DNA from 2 places in the Halomonas sp. A29 genome. Region 1 is predicted to be linked to the other one. Evidence: riboswitches for the same ligand, from Rfam matches in the RefSeq annotation. Region 1 holds a riboswitch; the other holds the start of a gene.
What was found. Region 1 has a riboswitch for thiamine pyrophosphate ahead of SPH52_RS15455 (sodium:solute symporter family transporter). Riboswitches for the same ligand answer to the same signal wherever they lie in the genome.
Positions count from the first base shown of each region.

Region 2: linked by a shared signal. The riboswitch ahead of tenA (thiaminase II) and the one ahead of SPH52_RS15455 (sodium:solute symporter family transporter) in region 1 are both predicted to bind thiamine pyrophosphate.

Region 1 is NZ_JAXQPR010000007.1:232,496-240,376, reverse strand. Features, by position in the region: gene ilvD (dihydroxy-acid dehydratase) at 1-1,567, opposite strand, end outside; gene SPH52_RS15455 (sodium:solute symporter family transporter) at 1,635-3,023, opposite strand; TPP riboswitch at 3,013-3,122, opposite strand; gene SPH52_RS15450 (hypothetical protein) at 3,286-3,957, shown strand; gene SPH52_RS15445 (peroxidase-related enzyme) at 3,982-4,572, opposite strand; gene SPH52_RS15440 (diguanylate cyclase domain-containing protein) at 4,651-6,498, opposite strand; gene SPH52_RS15435 (TRAP transporter substrate-binding protein) at 6,767-7,798, shown strand; gene SPH52_RS15430 (TRAP transporter small permease) at 7,795-7,881, shown strand, end outside.
Region 2 is NZ_JAXQPR010000008.1:272,346-280,226, reverse strand. Features, by position in the region: gene SPH52_RS17345 (hypothetical protein) at 1-939, shown strand, start outside; TPP riboswitch at 1,015-1,149, shown strand; gene tenA (thiaminase II) at 1,235-1,903, shown strand; gene thiC (phosphomethylpyrimidine synthase ThiC) at 1,946-3,850, shown strand; gene SPH52_RS17330 (hypothetical protein) at 3,980-5,230, shown strand; gene SPH52_RS17325 (porin family protein) at 5,301-5,804, opposite strand; gene SPH52_RS17320 (EamA family transporter) at 5,915-6,844, opposite strand; gene SPH52_RS17315 (acetate/propionate family kinase) at 7,010-7,881, shown strand, end outside.

The DNA.
Region 1 (7,881 bases):
CCAGCTGTGCATCGTCGACGTGCAGTTCGATGGTATCCGCCTCGGCGTCGATGGTAATGGGGTCGCCATCCTGCACCAGTGCCAGCGGACCACCGTCGAAGGCCTCCGGCGAGACATGCCCCACCACGAAGCCATGGCTACCGCCGGAGAAGCGGCCATCGGTGATCAGCGCCACCGAATCGCCTAACCCGCGCCCCATGATCGCCGAGGTAGGGGTGAGCATTTCGCGCATGCCGGGGCCGCCTTTGGGGCCTTCATAGCGGATCACCACTACGTCACCGGCGACCACCGTACCGTCGTTGATGCGCGCCTGAGCCTCCTCCTCGGAGCCGAACACCCGCGCACTGCCGGAAAAGCGTGTGCCCTCCTTGCCGGTAATCTTGGCTACCGCCCCCTCGGGGGCCAGGTTGCCGTAGAGGATGCGCAGGTGGCTCTCCTTCTTCAGCGGAGCCTCCAGCGGCGCAATGATGGTCTGCCCCTTAGGGTACGGTGCCACCCCGACCAGGTTCTCGGCCAGGGTCTGCCCCGTTACCGTCAGGCAGTCGCCGTGAAGCATGCCGGCATCGAGCAGTGTCTTCATCAGCGGCTGAATCCCTCCGATCTCGACCAGTTCGCTCATCATGTAGCGACCACTGGGGCGCAGGTCGGCAAGCACCGGCACCCGCCGGCCGATCTCGGTGAAGTCGCCGAGCGAAAGCGGCACACCCACGGTGCTGGCCATGGCCACCAAGTGTAGCACCGCATTGGTGGAGCCACCCAAGGCGATCACCACGGTGATGGCATTCTCGAAGGCCTCGCGGGTCATGATGTCGGAGGGCTTGATATCGCGCTCGAGCAGCTTGAGCACCGCGGCCCCGGCTGCCTCGCAGTCTTCACGCTTGGCCTGGGAGATGGCGTTCTGGGCCGAACTGCCTGGCAGGCTCATGCCCAGAGCTTCGATGGCCGACGCCATGGTATTGGCGGTATACATGCCGCCGCAGGAGCCCGGGCCGGGAATCGCCGTCTCCTCGATCTGCTTGAGCTCGATCAGATCCATATCGCCGCGGCTGTGTGCCCCCATAGCCTCGAACACCGAGACGATATCGGTATGGTTGGCGCCGGGCTGAATGGTGCCGCCATAGACGAACACGCTGGGCCGATTCAGCCGCGCCAGGCCCATCACGCAGCCCGGCATGTTCTTGTCGCAGCCACCGATGGCCACCAGGCCGTCGAAGCCCTCGCAGCCGGCCACGGTCTCGATGGAGTCGGCGATCACCTCCCGCGAAACCAGCGAGTACTTCATGCCCTCGGTGCCGTTGGCGATGCCGTCGGAGATGGTGATGGTATTGAAGATGACACCCTTGCCGCCGGCTCCATCGGCACCATCGCGGGCGCGCTCGGCAAGCTCATTGATATGGCTGTTGCAGGGGGTGACCATGCTCCAGGTCGAGGCGATACCCACCTGGGGCTTGCGGAAATCTTCATCGGAAAAGCCCACCGCGCGCAGCATGGCGCGGCTGGCCGACTTGCCGACGCCATCTACCACCGAGCCGGAGTGGCGGCGGCGTGGGTCCGGGGTATCGCTCATAGGGACGGTCTCCGTTTGGGTTACGCACCCCCTGAGGTTGGCCGTTACGCAGTCTCCTGGCAAATACTCAGGCCGCGCGCAGCGTGGCACGCGGCCTGAGCCAGGCGATCATCAGGCTCACCAGCGTCGAGGCGGCCAGCGCGCCGAGGAACGGCGGCAGCGTAGGTATGCTGCCCGGAAAGCTTGCCGCCAGCACCCCGGCCGCGAGGCTGCCTTGGGCGACCCAGCCAGGCAGGATCGCGCCGAGCAGACCCGCCACGCCACCCGCCACCGCAGCCAGCGGCGTCATGCGCCGCCACAGGCCGAGTAGCACCGGCACCACGATGGCGGCACACAGCAGGTCGGCGATCAGAAACAGGCGCAGCACCGAGAGCCCCTGCAGCGCCACGACCACCACCGGTATCATCAGTGCTACGGTAACCAACCGCGCCGCGCCAATGGAGAGCCCGCGCTTGCCCGAGCCCGCCACTGCCAGCGAGGCAATGCCGTTCTGCAGCGTATCGACACTGGAAGCGACCAGAGTGACCGCCAGCACCAGCGCCGGCAGTGCCAGCCAGCCCGGCGCCTCGGCCAGCAGCGCAAAGAAGGGGATCGGCGGCTCGCCAAGGGCCACGCCGCTCATCGCCGCCAGCATGCCGAGTCCACCCACCAGCGTCACCACCGCCACAGTGGTCGCTCCGCCCAGCCAGGCACCTCGATTGAGGGCACGGTCGTCTCGCGCCGCCCATACCCTCTGCCAGTAACCCTGGTGGAAAAGGTTGGCGGCCGTGACCGCAATGATCAGCGTCAGCGCCACACCCAGCGCACTGCCGACGGGAATCGCAGGCAGCGCCGCCTCGACGGGCATTTCGGGCAGTCGCGCAAGCGCCACGCCACCCACCACCAGCAGCAAGCCGATCAGCAGCCACGCCTGCCAGCGGTCGGTGGCCAGGCTCGCCCGCAGGCCGCCGATGGCAGTGTAGAGCAGCGTAGTCACCGCCACACCGATCACTACCAGCGCCGGCGGCACGTCGGAGAGCAGCGCGGTGATCGCGCCGATGGCGGTCAGCTCGGCGGCCAGGAAGCAGGCCATATAGAGGATCGATACCAGCGATACCCAGCGGCGCACGCCGGCCCCGTAGCACGTCTCGGCAAATTCACCGATGCTGCGCCCCTCTGGCAGGTGACGGCGAATCGCCGGGCCGTAGAGCCCCAGCACAATGAACGGCAGCGCCGAGCCGATGGCGTAACCTGCCAGAGCCACGGGACCGACGAAGGCACCGATCTCCGGCGGCGCAAAGAGAATCCACGCACCCATCCCCGAGGCCAGGAAGGACAGCCCCAAGGTCGAGGCCGATTGCGAGTTGCGTGCGGTTACATAGTCGTCGAGTGGGCCATCGGCCCAGCGGGCGCGCAAACCCAGGAAAGCAAAGCACAAAAGCGCCGCGCCGAGTACGGCTGACGTCAGGTAGGGCATGTCGCACTTCCTCCGCCGGTATGAACCGGATCAGGTTCCAGGGTCAGCGTCATTGCGCCCTCTCAGCCTCGTCGCAGCGAGACTCCCCTGGCGACAGGGAATGAATTGTCGTGGCCAACCTCAAGCTGGCCGCCTTCCGGCCGATATGACCTCGAGCCACTGGAATGATATAACAATGAAAAAGCCAGAACGAGGATGCTCACAGCCTCACGCGCGATGGCCGGCGTTCTCGAAGACTTCTTTCCCCCGCAGGGACCTCAGCATGTCATTCAACGAAGCCAAGGAACACGCCCCCGGGCATCTGCACCAGATCTTTGCCGATCCCTACTCCGCTTTCGACAATCTGTCAGCCGAGCGCCAGTTGCACCTGCGGGTCGCCTTGCAAGCGCTGGTTGGCAAGCCGTTGGCGAATGGCCGGCTGACACTGCGGGTCATCCATGGCTGGGAAAATGGCGGATTCGAGCCTGCCGACCTGGTGCATAGCGATTACCGTATCGCATCGCTCGACGACCTGGCCCGGGTCAGCGCCGACCATCAGAGAGCCATCGACAGTGCCGCCCCGCTGCCGCGCGACAATGCTTCGTTGCTGGCCCAGCCGCTGGCCGATGCCATCTCCGCCGCCGAGGCCAAGGGACAGGTACTCGATGAGGAGACATGCACCATCCCCGCGCGCTGGCCCGCCTTCGACCGCGGCCTCACGCTCTACACCTTCTTCAAGGTCTATCACCGCCTTACCTACGGCGAGGACGAAAGCTACCGCTCGATCCAGTGCGAAACCGCAGAGGGCAGTCGTGAGATCCACGAATTCCACCTTGAGGAAGGCGAGTTCGCCGTGGTCCGTCCAACTAACGATGCCACCGGCGACAGCGTGCTGGTGCTGCATGTCAGCCAGTTGGAGCCGGTGCGAATGCTGCTGGAAGCCTGCCGCTCCTGAGCGAAATCCAAACCACCTGCCCGGTCACTTCTTCTCCCGCGGCACCCTCCCCATCAGGTAGAACTCCGGATTGGGCGGCGTGCCGGTAAGGGTGACCAGGCGGTTGGAAAGGCCGAAGAAGGCGGTGATGGCGCCGATGTCCCAGACGTCGTCGTGGGTGAAGCCAACCTCGGTGAGGCGGGTTTGCCACTCGTCGGTGAGTTCGCCTACGTCCAGGCCGCAGTGCAGGGCGAAGTCGAGCATCACCCGGTGACGCTCGCTGATCGGCGCGGTGCGGTGGTTGATGGCCACCTGATCGGCCAGCAGCGGGTCCTTGCTGTAGATGCGTACCAGCGCGCCGTGGGCCACCACGCAGTAGAGGCAGCGGTTGCGGGCGCTGGTGGCGACCACGATCATCTCCTTCTCCGCCTTTGTCAGCGTATCGGACTCCCGCTCCATCAGGGCGTCGTGGTAGGCGAAGAAGGCGCGGAACTCCTCGGGGCGATGCGCCAGCATCAGAAAGACGTTGGGCACGAAGCCAGCCTTCTCCTGCACGGCCAGGATGGCCTCGCGAATATCCTCGGGCAGGTCGTCGATCGATTCGGGCACGGGGAAGCGGCTGAGCGGGGCTGGCATGGCGGTCTCCTTAAGCGTTGTCGTTCCTGTTACATCACAGTTAACGTCAACGTCAAGCCACTGTCCATGCGACCTGTGTCACCGCTCCGGCAACAGGCTGCACGTCACCACGCGGTTACGGTCGGTCGCCTTGGCTTCATACATGGCCTTATCGGCCAGATGGTAGAGAGACTGGACATCACGCACCGCCTCGCATCCCTGGCAGGCCACCAGACCGAAGGAAGCCGTGATCACGCCATGCCGGGAAGTCTCATGCGGGATTCCCAATCCTTGCAATGCCTCCCGATATCGCTCCAGCAACTGCTTGCCGGCCTGGAGTGAGTCGACCTCCAGCAACAAGCCGAACTCCTCGCCGCCCAGACGGAACAGCCGGTCGCCGGCACGCCTGAAGTGGTCCTGAAGTAGCGTTGCCACCCGCATCAGCACATCGTCGCCAGCCTGATGGCCATACCTGTCGTTGTAGAGCTTGAAGTCATCGATATCCATCACGGCGAACAGCAGGGGCTGTCCGTTGCGGCGCCGACGCTGCAGCTCTTGATCCACCAGTTCCTGGAACTGCCGCCGGTTCAACAGACCGGTGAGCGGGTCGGTTCGTGCCAGGATCGTGAGCTGCCGGTTGACCCTTTCCAACTCGCGAGTGCGCTGCTGCACCTGCTCTTCCAGACGCTCGTTGAGGGAAAGCTGCAGCTCCAGGGTGGCACGCTCGGCGGCGAGCTTCTCGTTCTTGAATTGATTGATCTTCCAGGCCAGCCCCAAGGAGAGCAGCAGGAACTCTATTCCCGAGCCGACCTGTACGGCGTACTCGGTAACGACGTTGTAGGACAGGACGCCTGCCACCCGCAGGAAGTACAGCGCGACGCCCACCAGCAGCACGCCCCACGCCACCAGATAGATCCTGGCCAGCGTATCGCCCCACAGGCTGCGCCAGACCGCCACGCCGAGCAGCAGGCAAGAGAGCACGATGGCGGCAGGGATCATCAAGCGGAACACCAAGGCGTAATGGCCCAGTATCGCCGGTAGCGAACTCAGGAGACACAGCCCGGCCACCGCAAGAAGCACCCGGGTGAACCACGGAGCGTGCTGTTGCAGATTCAGGAAGCTGGCGCTGAAAACAGCGAGCATTACACCGAATAAGCCGATGTTGATCGGCACCATCTGATTGTTGAATGTCGGCAGTGTCGGCCACCAGTACTGGAACGCAAAGCCTCGCGCCGTGAACATCAGGATGAAGAAGGCCCCGAGGTAAAACACGTAGAGCAGCAGGGAGCGCTCGCGGGTAGCGAGGTAAAGCAGCAGGTTGTAGATCAGCAGCGCCAGCAATGCTCCGAAATAGATGCTGAAGGCCATCAGCTCGCGCTGGGCCTTGGCCAGGAAAGCGGCATCGCTCATGAGGTAGAGAGGCGTGGCGTCATACAGCCCGTCATGAGTGTCCAGCCGCAGAAAGATCTCTCGCGACCCGCCGGGCGGAATATAGACCGGTAGCACGAAGGTACGGTGGGCAATCGGGCGAGAAGCGAAGTCCCGGCGATTGCCGGTTTGCCATTGGTTGACGACCTCGCCCTGTTCGTCAACCACATAGGCATCAAGGTAGTCGTGCAGCGGCATGGCCAGCTCCAGCAGCCTGCGCACCTCACTACTGGAGCCGTTTTCGACCCGCAGCCGTAGCCACCAGGCAGAGTTGGAGAAGCTGAAATTCAGGGTCTCCTGCCGCGACGCCTGCCACCCCAGGGTGTCATCCCCACTCAGCAGCTGCTCGATATCGAACTCACGATCGACATCTTCCAGCAGTTGGACATGCGGCCCAAGGTTCAGCTCCCCTGTACGAGTGCCAACCTCGACAGCGGCCTGGGCGTTTAACGAGGTGATACACAACAACGCCAGCAACCAGCGGGTAAACCCGAGCACCGTCACAGGGAGGGAAGGCATACAGCAAGATACCTTGTCACGTTGGCTCCGGAGTCAGGTTCCGATATCAAGGCTACTTTAGCACTTTTATGTAATTAACCGTCAGCTCCTGTAAACGCAAGCGACCCCACCGACAACGGCGGGGTCGCACTTGGTTGGTGGTATCCAGTTGCACCAAGGATGGTCAAGCCACCGGTCGCAAACAGCACCCAACAAGTCGCAAACGGGTCGCCGCAGAAGAAGAAAAATAAGAGATGTTAGATAACTAACAATAACCGGAGTCTCCCAGATGTCCGTATCAACCCTCGTCTCAGCAATCCGCCATACCCATTCCCGGCTTGCATTATCCAGCCTTGGACTTGCCCTGTGCCTGGGCATCACCGCCTCCGCCCAGGCGGCCACACGCATGGATTTTTCCAACGAATACAACGCCAACTCCATTCACGCACAGGGCGATGCTTATTTCATCGAGCAGGTTCGAGAGCTCACCAATGGCGAGATCGACATAACCTTGCATACCGGTGGTGCATTGGGCTTTCAGTCTGGCGACCACTTCTACGCCGTTGCCGACAATGCCGTGCAAATCGCCGATACCCTCTCGGGCACCATGAGCGGCATCGACGCCCTCTTCCTGCTCTCCTCATTGCCGTTTCTGGTAGAGGGAGTCGATGAAGCACGGCGACTGTACGAGATCGCACGCCCCCACTACGCCGAAGTGTTCGAGGAAAACGATCAAATTCTGCTCTATGCCTCTCCCTGGCCAGCCAGCGGCATCTGGTCACGTGATGCCATCACTTCCAGCGAAAGCCTTCGGAACCTGAAGATTCGCACCTTCGACCGCAACGGCACCGAAACCCTGCGAAATGCAGGAGCGAGCCCCGTCAGCCTCTCCTGGGCCGATGTGGTTCCTCAACTGGCTACAGGGGGCATCACCGCTGTACTCACCTCAGCCGAGGCCGGCGCCAACGCCAGCTTCTGGGAACATCAACAACACTTCAGCGGTATCCAGTACGCCATTCCACTGAATATGGTGCACATGAACCGCAGTGCCTTCGAGTCGCTCCCGGGTGATCAGCAAGAGGCACTGCTCGAAGCTGCTCGCCGTACGGACGAACACAACTGGCAAGCAGTACGCGAACGCACACAAAGCAACTACGCCACGCTCGACGAGCACGGCGTTACCATCCACGACCCAATCTCCGCCGACTTCCAGCAGGCTCTAGCGGATGCCGCAGGCCCGGTCGTCAGTGGCTGGCAAGAGACCATGGGTGAGCGTGGCAAAGCCATCCTCGACGCCTTCCATAACGGGGAAACCCCGTGATCCGTTGGCTAGCCACCCTGTCGCGAGGCTTGAACCGCCTCGCGGCAGGGGTCGCAATCCTGTTGATCCTGTACATGTTCGTG
Region 2 (7,881 bases), on a different contig from region 1:
GGCGCGGAGCTGTATCTCTCCTTGCCCCGCTTCGGCCTGCGCCGCCAGGCGGAAGATGGAGCACTGATCGAGGGCCAACTGCTGGAAATACGCAGCCGGGCCCACCACTTCGATCTGCCCGAAGGGCTGCGCGAGCTGAGCACACGCATCGACATGCCCCACGTGGCGGTACCGAACCTCGCCGCCTTGAACGGCTACTTGCCAGAGGGCGGTGGTATCTCGCTGCTCTCCGGCCAGGCGCGGATGGCCACTCACCTGCAGTTGGAGGGTATGCGCGCCAGTGGCCAGTTGGAGCTGCATGCACCGGATGCCCGCCTCGCCTTCCATGCACAAACCCTCGAAGGCACCCTGCGCCTGGAAGCCCTGCTCACCGATGGCGACCTGGAAACCCTCGACTTCGACGTCTCCGGCTCGCAGCTCAACCTGACCGGCGTGCGCCTGGAGAATGAAAGCGGCAGCCTCAGCCACGGCTGGTGGGCACGGCTCGCGCTGCCAGAGGGGCGCATGCGCTGGGAGACACCGCTCGAACTCGACGCCCGGCTGGAGCTGGCCATGCGCGACAGCGGTCTGCTGGTCAACCTGCTCGTCGACGCCGCCCGTGAGCGTCGCTGGTTACGCGACCGCCTTACCCTGGGCGAAGTGCACGGCGAGGCGCGGGTAATGCTGAATGACGACACCGTGCGACTGGAGAATCTCACCGTCCAGGCTGGCGATCGCCTGGAGCTGCTGGCCAATCTCGCCCTGCGCGACTCACACCTGGCGGGGCGCGCCTTCGCCCGCTATGGGCCGCTGCGCCTGGGGATCGAGATGGATGGTGATCGCCGCCGCTGGCAGCTGCGCAACGCCCGGGAGTGGTACGCAAGTGGCCAACCGGCAAGCGAGTTGACCCTGCCCGAAAGCCTGGCCTGGTTCGAGCAGTTGGACGTACAGGAGGAATGAGCCATCACCAGGCGCAAGTGTGTCTGGGACACGAGGTATGACTGGAAAGAGAGCGCTGACCTGCTAGACTGGCCCAGACGCTTGACGGGGTGCCGGTGGAACCGGCTGAGATCGCCATACGACATTGCTTACTTGCGAGCAGTCGTCACGGCGGGGCCCGTAGAACCTGATCCGGCTCGTACCGGCGTAGGGATCAAGCGGTGGCCCCATTACGGCAAGCATCCGCCGCCTGCCCCCAGCCACCTCTTCCTTCCTCCCGCCCACGCTCCGGATCCGATTCGATACCGGAGGCAAGATGGGCTATCGCTTCACCGACCTGACCCGCGCCTGCCACGACGAGTGGCGCGCCTACATCGAGCACGACTTCGTGCGAGGCCTGGGCACGGGCACTCTCGCCGAGGGGGCCTTTCGCCACTACCTGCAGCAGGACTACCTGTTTCTGATCCACTTCGCCCGCGCCTATGCGCTGGCCGCCTACAAGAGCCGCAGCCTGGCCGACCTGCGCCAGGCCCATGAAGGCCTCAAGGCGATCGTTGACGTGGAGCTCGGCCTGCACGTGGACTACTGCCGCGAATGGGGCATCGGCGAGGAGCAGTTGGCCGCACTGCCCGAGGCCCGGGCCACCATGGCCTACACCCGCTACGTGCTGGATACCGGCAACCGCGGTGACCTGCTCGACCTGCACATAGCGCTGGCCCCCTGTCTGGTGGGCTACGGCGAAATCGCCAACTGGCTCAATGCCCAGGACTCCACGGTACGCGGCGACGCCAACCCCTATGACGCCTGGATCGCCATGTACGAAGGCGAGGAGTTCCAGACCGCCATGCACGCCGAGCTCGAATGGCTCGACGCGCGCTTGGCCGATGTCACCCCGACACGCTTCAAAGAGCTCGCGGAGATATTCCGCGACGCCACCCGACTCGAGATCGATTTCTGGCAGATGGGGCTCGACCGCAGCCTCTGATCGCCCCGCAACGACAACAAACGCAAATCAAGGACCCTGCCCATGAGCAAGACCGCCCACTTCCTCGCCGAAACCGCCAAGGTCGACGAGGCCGCCATCAAGCCACTGCCCGGTTCACGCAAGGTCTACGTCGAGGGCTCCCGCCCCGACATCCGCGTGCCCTTCCGCGAGATATCACTCTCGCCGACCCGGACCTCCGGTGCCGACGAGGAGAACCCGCCGCTGCTGGTCTACGACACCTCCGGCCCCTACACCGACCCGCTGGCCGGGATCGACCTGCGCCGCGGCCTGCCCGAGCTGCGTCGTACCTGGATCGAGGAGCGCGACGACACCGAGTTACTCGACGGCCCCACCAGCGAGTACGGCAAGCGGCGCGCCAGCGATCCCATGCTCGCCCAATTGCGCTTCGACCTGACGCGTACGCCCCGCCGCGCACGCCCCAAAAAAGATGGCCAGGCAGGCAACGTCACCCAACTGCACTATGCGCGCCAGGGCATCATTACTCCTGAAATGGAATTCATCGCCATTCGCGAGAACCAGCGCCGCCAGGCGCTCGGGACAGAAGAGGTCGAACGCATCCTGGGTCACCAGCACCCGGGGCAGGGCTTCGGTGCCCACCTCCCAGAGGAGATCACGCCGGAGTTCGTACGTGCCGAGGTGGCCGCCGGCCGGGCGATCATTCCCTGCAACATCAACCACCCGGAGTCGGAGCCGATGATCATCGGCCGCAACTTCCTGGTGAAGATCAACGGCAACCTTGGCAACTCGGCGGTGACCTCCTCCATCGAGGAGGAAGTCGACAAGATGACCTGGGGCATCCGTTGGGGGGCGGATACCATCATGGATCTCTCCACCGGCCAGAACATCCATGAGACCCGCGAGTGGATCATCCGCAACTCGCCGGTACCGATCGGTACGGTGCCGATCTACCAGGCGTTGGAGAAGGTCAACGGCGTGGCCGAAAACCTGACCTGGGAGGTCTTCCGCGACACCCTGATCGAGCAGGCCGAGCAGGGCGTGGACTACTTCACCATCCACGCCGGCGTGCTGCTGCGCTACGTGCCGCTGACCGCCAAGCGAGTTACTGGCATCGTCTCCCGCGGCGGCTCGATCATGGCCAAGTGGTGCCTGTTCCATCACCAGGAGAGTTTCCTCTACACCCACTTCGAGGAGATCTGCGAGATCTGCAAACAGTACGATGTTGCCTTCTCGCTGGGTGACGGCCTGCGCCCGGGATCGGTGGCCGATGCCAACGACGAAGCGCAGATGGCCGAGCTCAAGACCCTGGGCGAATTGACCAGGATCGCCTGGAAGCACGACGTGCAGGTGATGATCGAAGGCCCCGGCCACGTGCCCATGCACCTGGTCAAGGAAAATATGGACAAGCAGCTCGAGTACTGTGACGAGGCGCCCTTCTACACCCTCGGTCCACTGGTCACCGATATTGCTCCTGGCTATGACCACATCACCTCCGGCATCGGTGCGGCAATGATCGGCTGGTTCGGCTGCGCCATGCTCTGCTACGTGACCCCCAAGGAGCACCTCGGGTTGCCCAACAAGGACGACGTCAAGACCGGCATCATCACCTACAAGATCGCCGCCCACGCCGCCGACTTGGCCAAGGGTCACCCGGCCGCCCAGCGCCGCGACAACGCGCTCTCCAAGGCGCGCTTCGAGTTCCGCTGGGAGGATCAGTTCAACCTCGGCCTCGACCCGGACACCGCGCGCGAATACCACGACGAGACCCTGCCTAAGGACTCGGCCAAGGTGGCCCACTTCTGCTCGATGTGCGGGCCCAAGTTCTGTTCGATGAAGATCAGCCAGGAAGTGCGCGACTACGCCGCCCAACACGGGCTGAACGGCGACCAGGAAGCCGTGATGAAGGGCATGGAGGAGCAGGCGGAGAAGTTCCGCGAGCAAGGGGCGGAACTCTACAAGGAAGTCTGAGCCTAGACGCTGCAACGACACGCCGGCCCAAGGTCGGCGTGTTTTTTTTGTCGCCGTGGGCGACACCAAGGAACGCTCGGATGTAGCCTGTAGGGAACGGCAAGGACCAAGTGCGGAGGGAGCAAGCCCATGCCACACCTGCACGTCGCGCTGGTAACCGAGCGCCCCGAGCTAAGCCTGATACCGATTTTGCAGCTGCGCCCCCAGCGGATCGTGCTGATACCATGCCAATCGTCGCCCCAGGCGGCCGAGCGGCTGGCAATCCTGCTAAGACATGAGCTGCCTTCCGACACCGTGGTCGAGACGCACGCTCGACTTCCCACCGACGAGCCCTACCGCTGCGCCAAGTATGCCGACGAGTTGGCCGAAGTCCTCTATCGCCAGCAGTTCGATACCCCCTCCCTTGCGGTTACCCTGGACGCAGGCGGCTGCAGCACGCTTACCGCCCTGCTGTTCCAGCAGGCCATGGGGCGCTGCTCCGCCGATTGGTTGCATGTGGACATACAGGCCGGGGCGCTCTACCGCCTGGCCTGCGATGGCCCGGACTCCGCTCCCGAGGTCATGGCCATCGAACCGGTGCTGGACGTGGACCGCATCCTGCAGGCTTATGGCCGCAAGCGAGTCCGAGCCCTCTCCGACAGCGACGAATGGCGTCTGGAATGTGCACAGCGCAAGTTTCTTACCCGCCTGCTTGCCCATCATGCCGACCACCTGGCCGTCCTGCTCGGTGAACTGCACGACATGGTGCACGGCGAGGGAGGAGTGCTGGACGACCCCGACCCCCACGCACCACCCCGGCTTCGCCCGGGGGCCGAGCACCAGCAATTGCACGCCACACCTCGGTTTCCTGCCACCGATGCATTGACCGCCCTGAACGAGGCCGGGTTGCTCGCTTGGAACAGTGTCTCCCCCCGGGACATCACCATCAGCTCTTTGCAAGGCGCCCTCTATCTGGGCGGTGGCTGGCTGACGGAGTACATCTGGATCAGCGCTCAGGAGGCCGGGCTATCGCGGGTATGCAGCGAGGCTCACATCCTTGACCTCAGCGGCCAGCACAACGGTGAACCCGTGGTATCGGACTGCCTGGCGGTGGAGGGCAACCAACTACTGTTCATCGAATGTCTGATCGCGCGACCGGGGACCAAGACCTGCCTCGAGCAGGGGCTCAAGCGGCTGCACGGCATGCTCAACCATTCCGCGGGGCTCGCCGCCACCCGGGTGCTCCTGGCCTGTGGTGAATTCGACAAGTCCCGTCAGCGCCTTACCGAGCTGCAGCGGCTGCAAGGCTTACAGGTCCAAGTCATCGAGAACGGAGATCTCAAGCACCTCCCCACCCTGCTGGCGAGTTGGAAGGAGCATGGTACTTGGCCGGGAGGCTGAGTGGCTGGCAACGAAATCGCCCCCATGGCGACTGCCATGGGGGCGGTGAGGCTAGTGCGGTCGGTTCGCCTCAGAAGCGATAGCGAACCCCGACGCTTGCCGCATCGAAGGTATAGTCCGACTTGTCCAGGTAACGCATGTAGTCGGCGCCGATCGCCAAGTTGGGCGCCACGTCGAATTCGGCGCCCCCACCGTAGGAGAAGCCGCTTTCACGGTCAATGTCGAAATCTACTTCGGTGAAGCCCGCCAGGCCGTAGAGGCGGAACTCCTGCGAAACCGGCAGGATCCCCTTGGCATAGGCACCGACGAGGTAATCCAGATCGACCGGACCATCGGAGCCCCCAGTGCCCAGATGGGCTTCGGCGGCGAAATAGTCATTGAACTTCATTCCACCGTTGAGACGCAGGCCCACGGAATCGGCCGAAGGGCCACGGTCGGGATCGAGTTCCCAGAACATGGCGTCTGCGCCAGCATAACCTTGAGGGTACATTGGCGTCTGATACTGCTGGGCCTGGGCCGAGGCAGCGAAAGCGGTGGCCATCAGCGCAGCAGTAGAAACGGCTAGCAGTTTCATATCGCACCTCCATTAAGAAACAGTGTTTCCATTCGTCGACTCAAGTCTGGTACAGAGTCAGCTTGTGTGCAAGACGAATCTACACGTGACAAGTTCAGCGCCGAGGGGGCTCAGCGGGGCGACAGGCTGAGCACGACGATGCCAGCCAGCACGATCGCTCCGCCGATCAGCTGTATTCCCGACAACATCTGCCCCAGCACCAGGTACCCAAGCAGCAGCGAAGCTACCGGCTCGACATTCATCACCGGCGCATTGCGTGCCATCTCCAGCCGCGGCACGCTGATGAACAGTACCGAAAAGGCCACGCTGTAGAGCAGCGCCAGTGCCACCAACGCCCCCCATCCCGTCGGGCTCGCCGGCAGCGCCATGCCGCCCGGCACCAGTTGCAGCGCGCCGGCAGCGACCATGACGACGAGTACCGTGAGCATGGTCAGCAGGCTGCGCAGGGTACTGCCCACGCCGCTCAGGTGGTTCTCTGTAATCCACAGTGCACAGGAGAAAGCCGCTGCCGCCCCCAGCCCGAAGGCCACGCCGGGCAGCCACTGCGGACCGAGGGCCTCGGGGGAAGCCAGCCAGGCGGGAACGTCCAGCACCACCACCAGCCCGGCCAGGATGACGGCCATGATCAGGGCGGCGCGCAGCGTGGGCCGCGGGCCTCCCAATGCCCAGGTCAGCAGCGCCAGCTGGATGGGAAAGGTATTCATCAACAGCAGCGCGACCACCACCGGGATGCGCGCCACCGCCGAATAGAGACACAGGCTCTGAATCGCCACCATCAGCCCCGCCAGGAGTTGCCAGCGGCCCGTGCCGGCCGGCAGTGCAAAGACCTTGCGCTGCCACAGGAACAGCACCACGAGTACCGCGAGCGCGACGGCGGAGCGCACCAGTACGGCCAGCAAGAGTCCGGTACCCTCATCGAATGCCAGCCGGGCCGCAACATGATTGCCGGCGAACAGGGTGGCAACAGAGACCAATAGTAGAACGGCAAGGTGGCGCGGCAACAGCGATGCGGCGCCAGGCACCGCGGTAACAGTCGACATGGCAGGTTCCAGCAGTACGGAGGTCGGCCAATAGCATGCCAGCATTTTCGATAGACGACTAATGATGTGCTCGCTTGATCTGTAGCAGTCCCGTAGCAATGCCAGAATGATAGACTAAAGTCTTACGTCTATGCTGGCCCTACAGCCTGCCAAACAGGAGATCAGATGGATACGTCAGTATTGGTGATCAACTGCGGTTCCTCATCGATCAAGTACGCCTTGGTGCTCGAGGATCCCGCCCAGCCGCGGCTGGCGGGGCTGGCCGAGTGCTTGGGCAGCAGTGATGCCCGTCTGAAGGGAACAGCCAGCAACGGCGAGCCTTTCGAGCAATCACTGCCCGGCGCCGACCATGGCCTGGCGCTGGAAGCCATTCTCGACCGGCTGGAAGGGCGCCTTCCACTGGCGGTCGGCCATCGTATCGTCCATGGCGGCGAGCACTTCACGCGTGCGGCCCTGATCGACGATGACGTGATTGCCGCCATCGAGCAGACCACGGCATTGGCACCGCTACACAACCCGGCCAACCTGGCAGGCGTGGCCGCCACCCGGCGTCTGTTTCCCGACCTGCCCCAGGTGGCGGTGTTCGATACCGCCTTCCACCAGACCCTGCCACCCCGGGCCTACCGCTATGCCCTGTCCGAGGCGCTCTACCGTGACCACGCCATCCGTCGCTACGGCTTTCATGGCACCAGCCACGCTTATGTCAGCCAGCGCGCCGACACGCTGAGCGGGCTCGAAGGCGGCGGCTGGCTCACCGCCCATCTCGGTAACGGCTGTTCCACCTGCGCCGTATGGAAGGGGCAGAGCAGGGATACCAGCATGGGGCTGACACCGCTGGAGGGAGTGGCGATGGGCACCCGCAGCGGCGACGTCGACCCAGGCCTGCACGCGCACTTGGCGCGCCAGCTCGGCTGGTCGCTCGAACGCATCGACGAGGTGCTTAACCGCCATAGCGGCCTGCTGGGACTATCGGGGCTGACCAACGACATGCGCGAGCTGGAAGCGGCCGCGGCCCAGGGCCACCAAGGAGCGGCCAT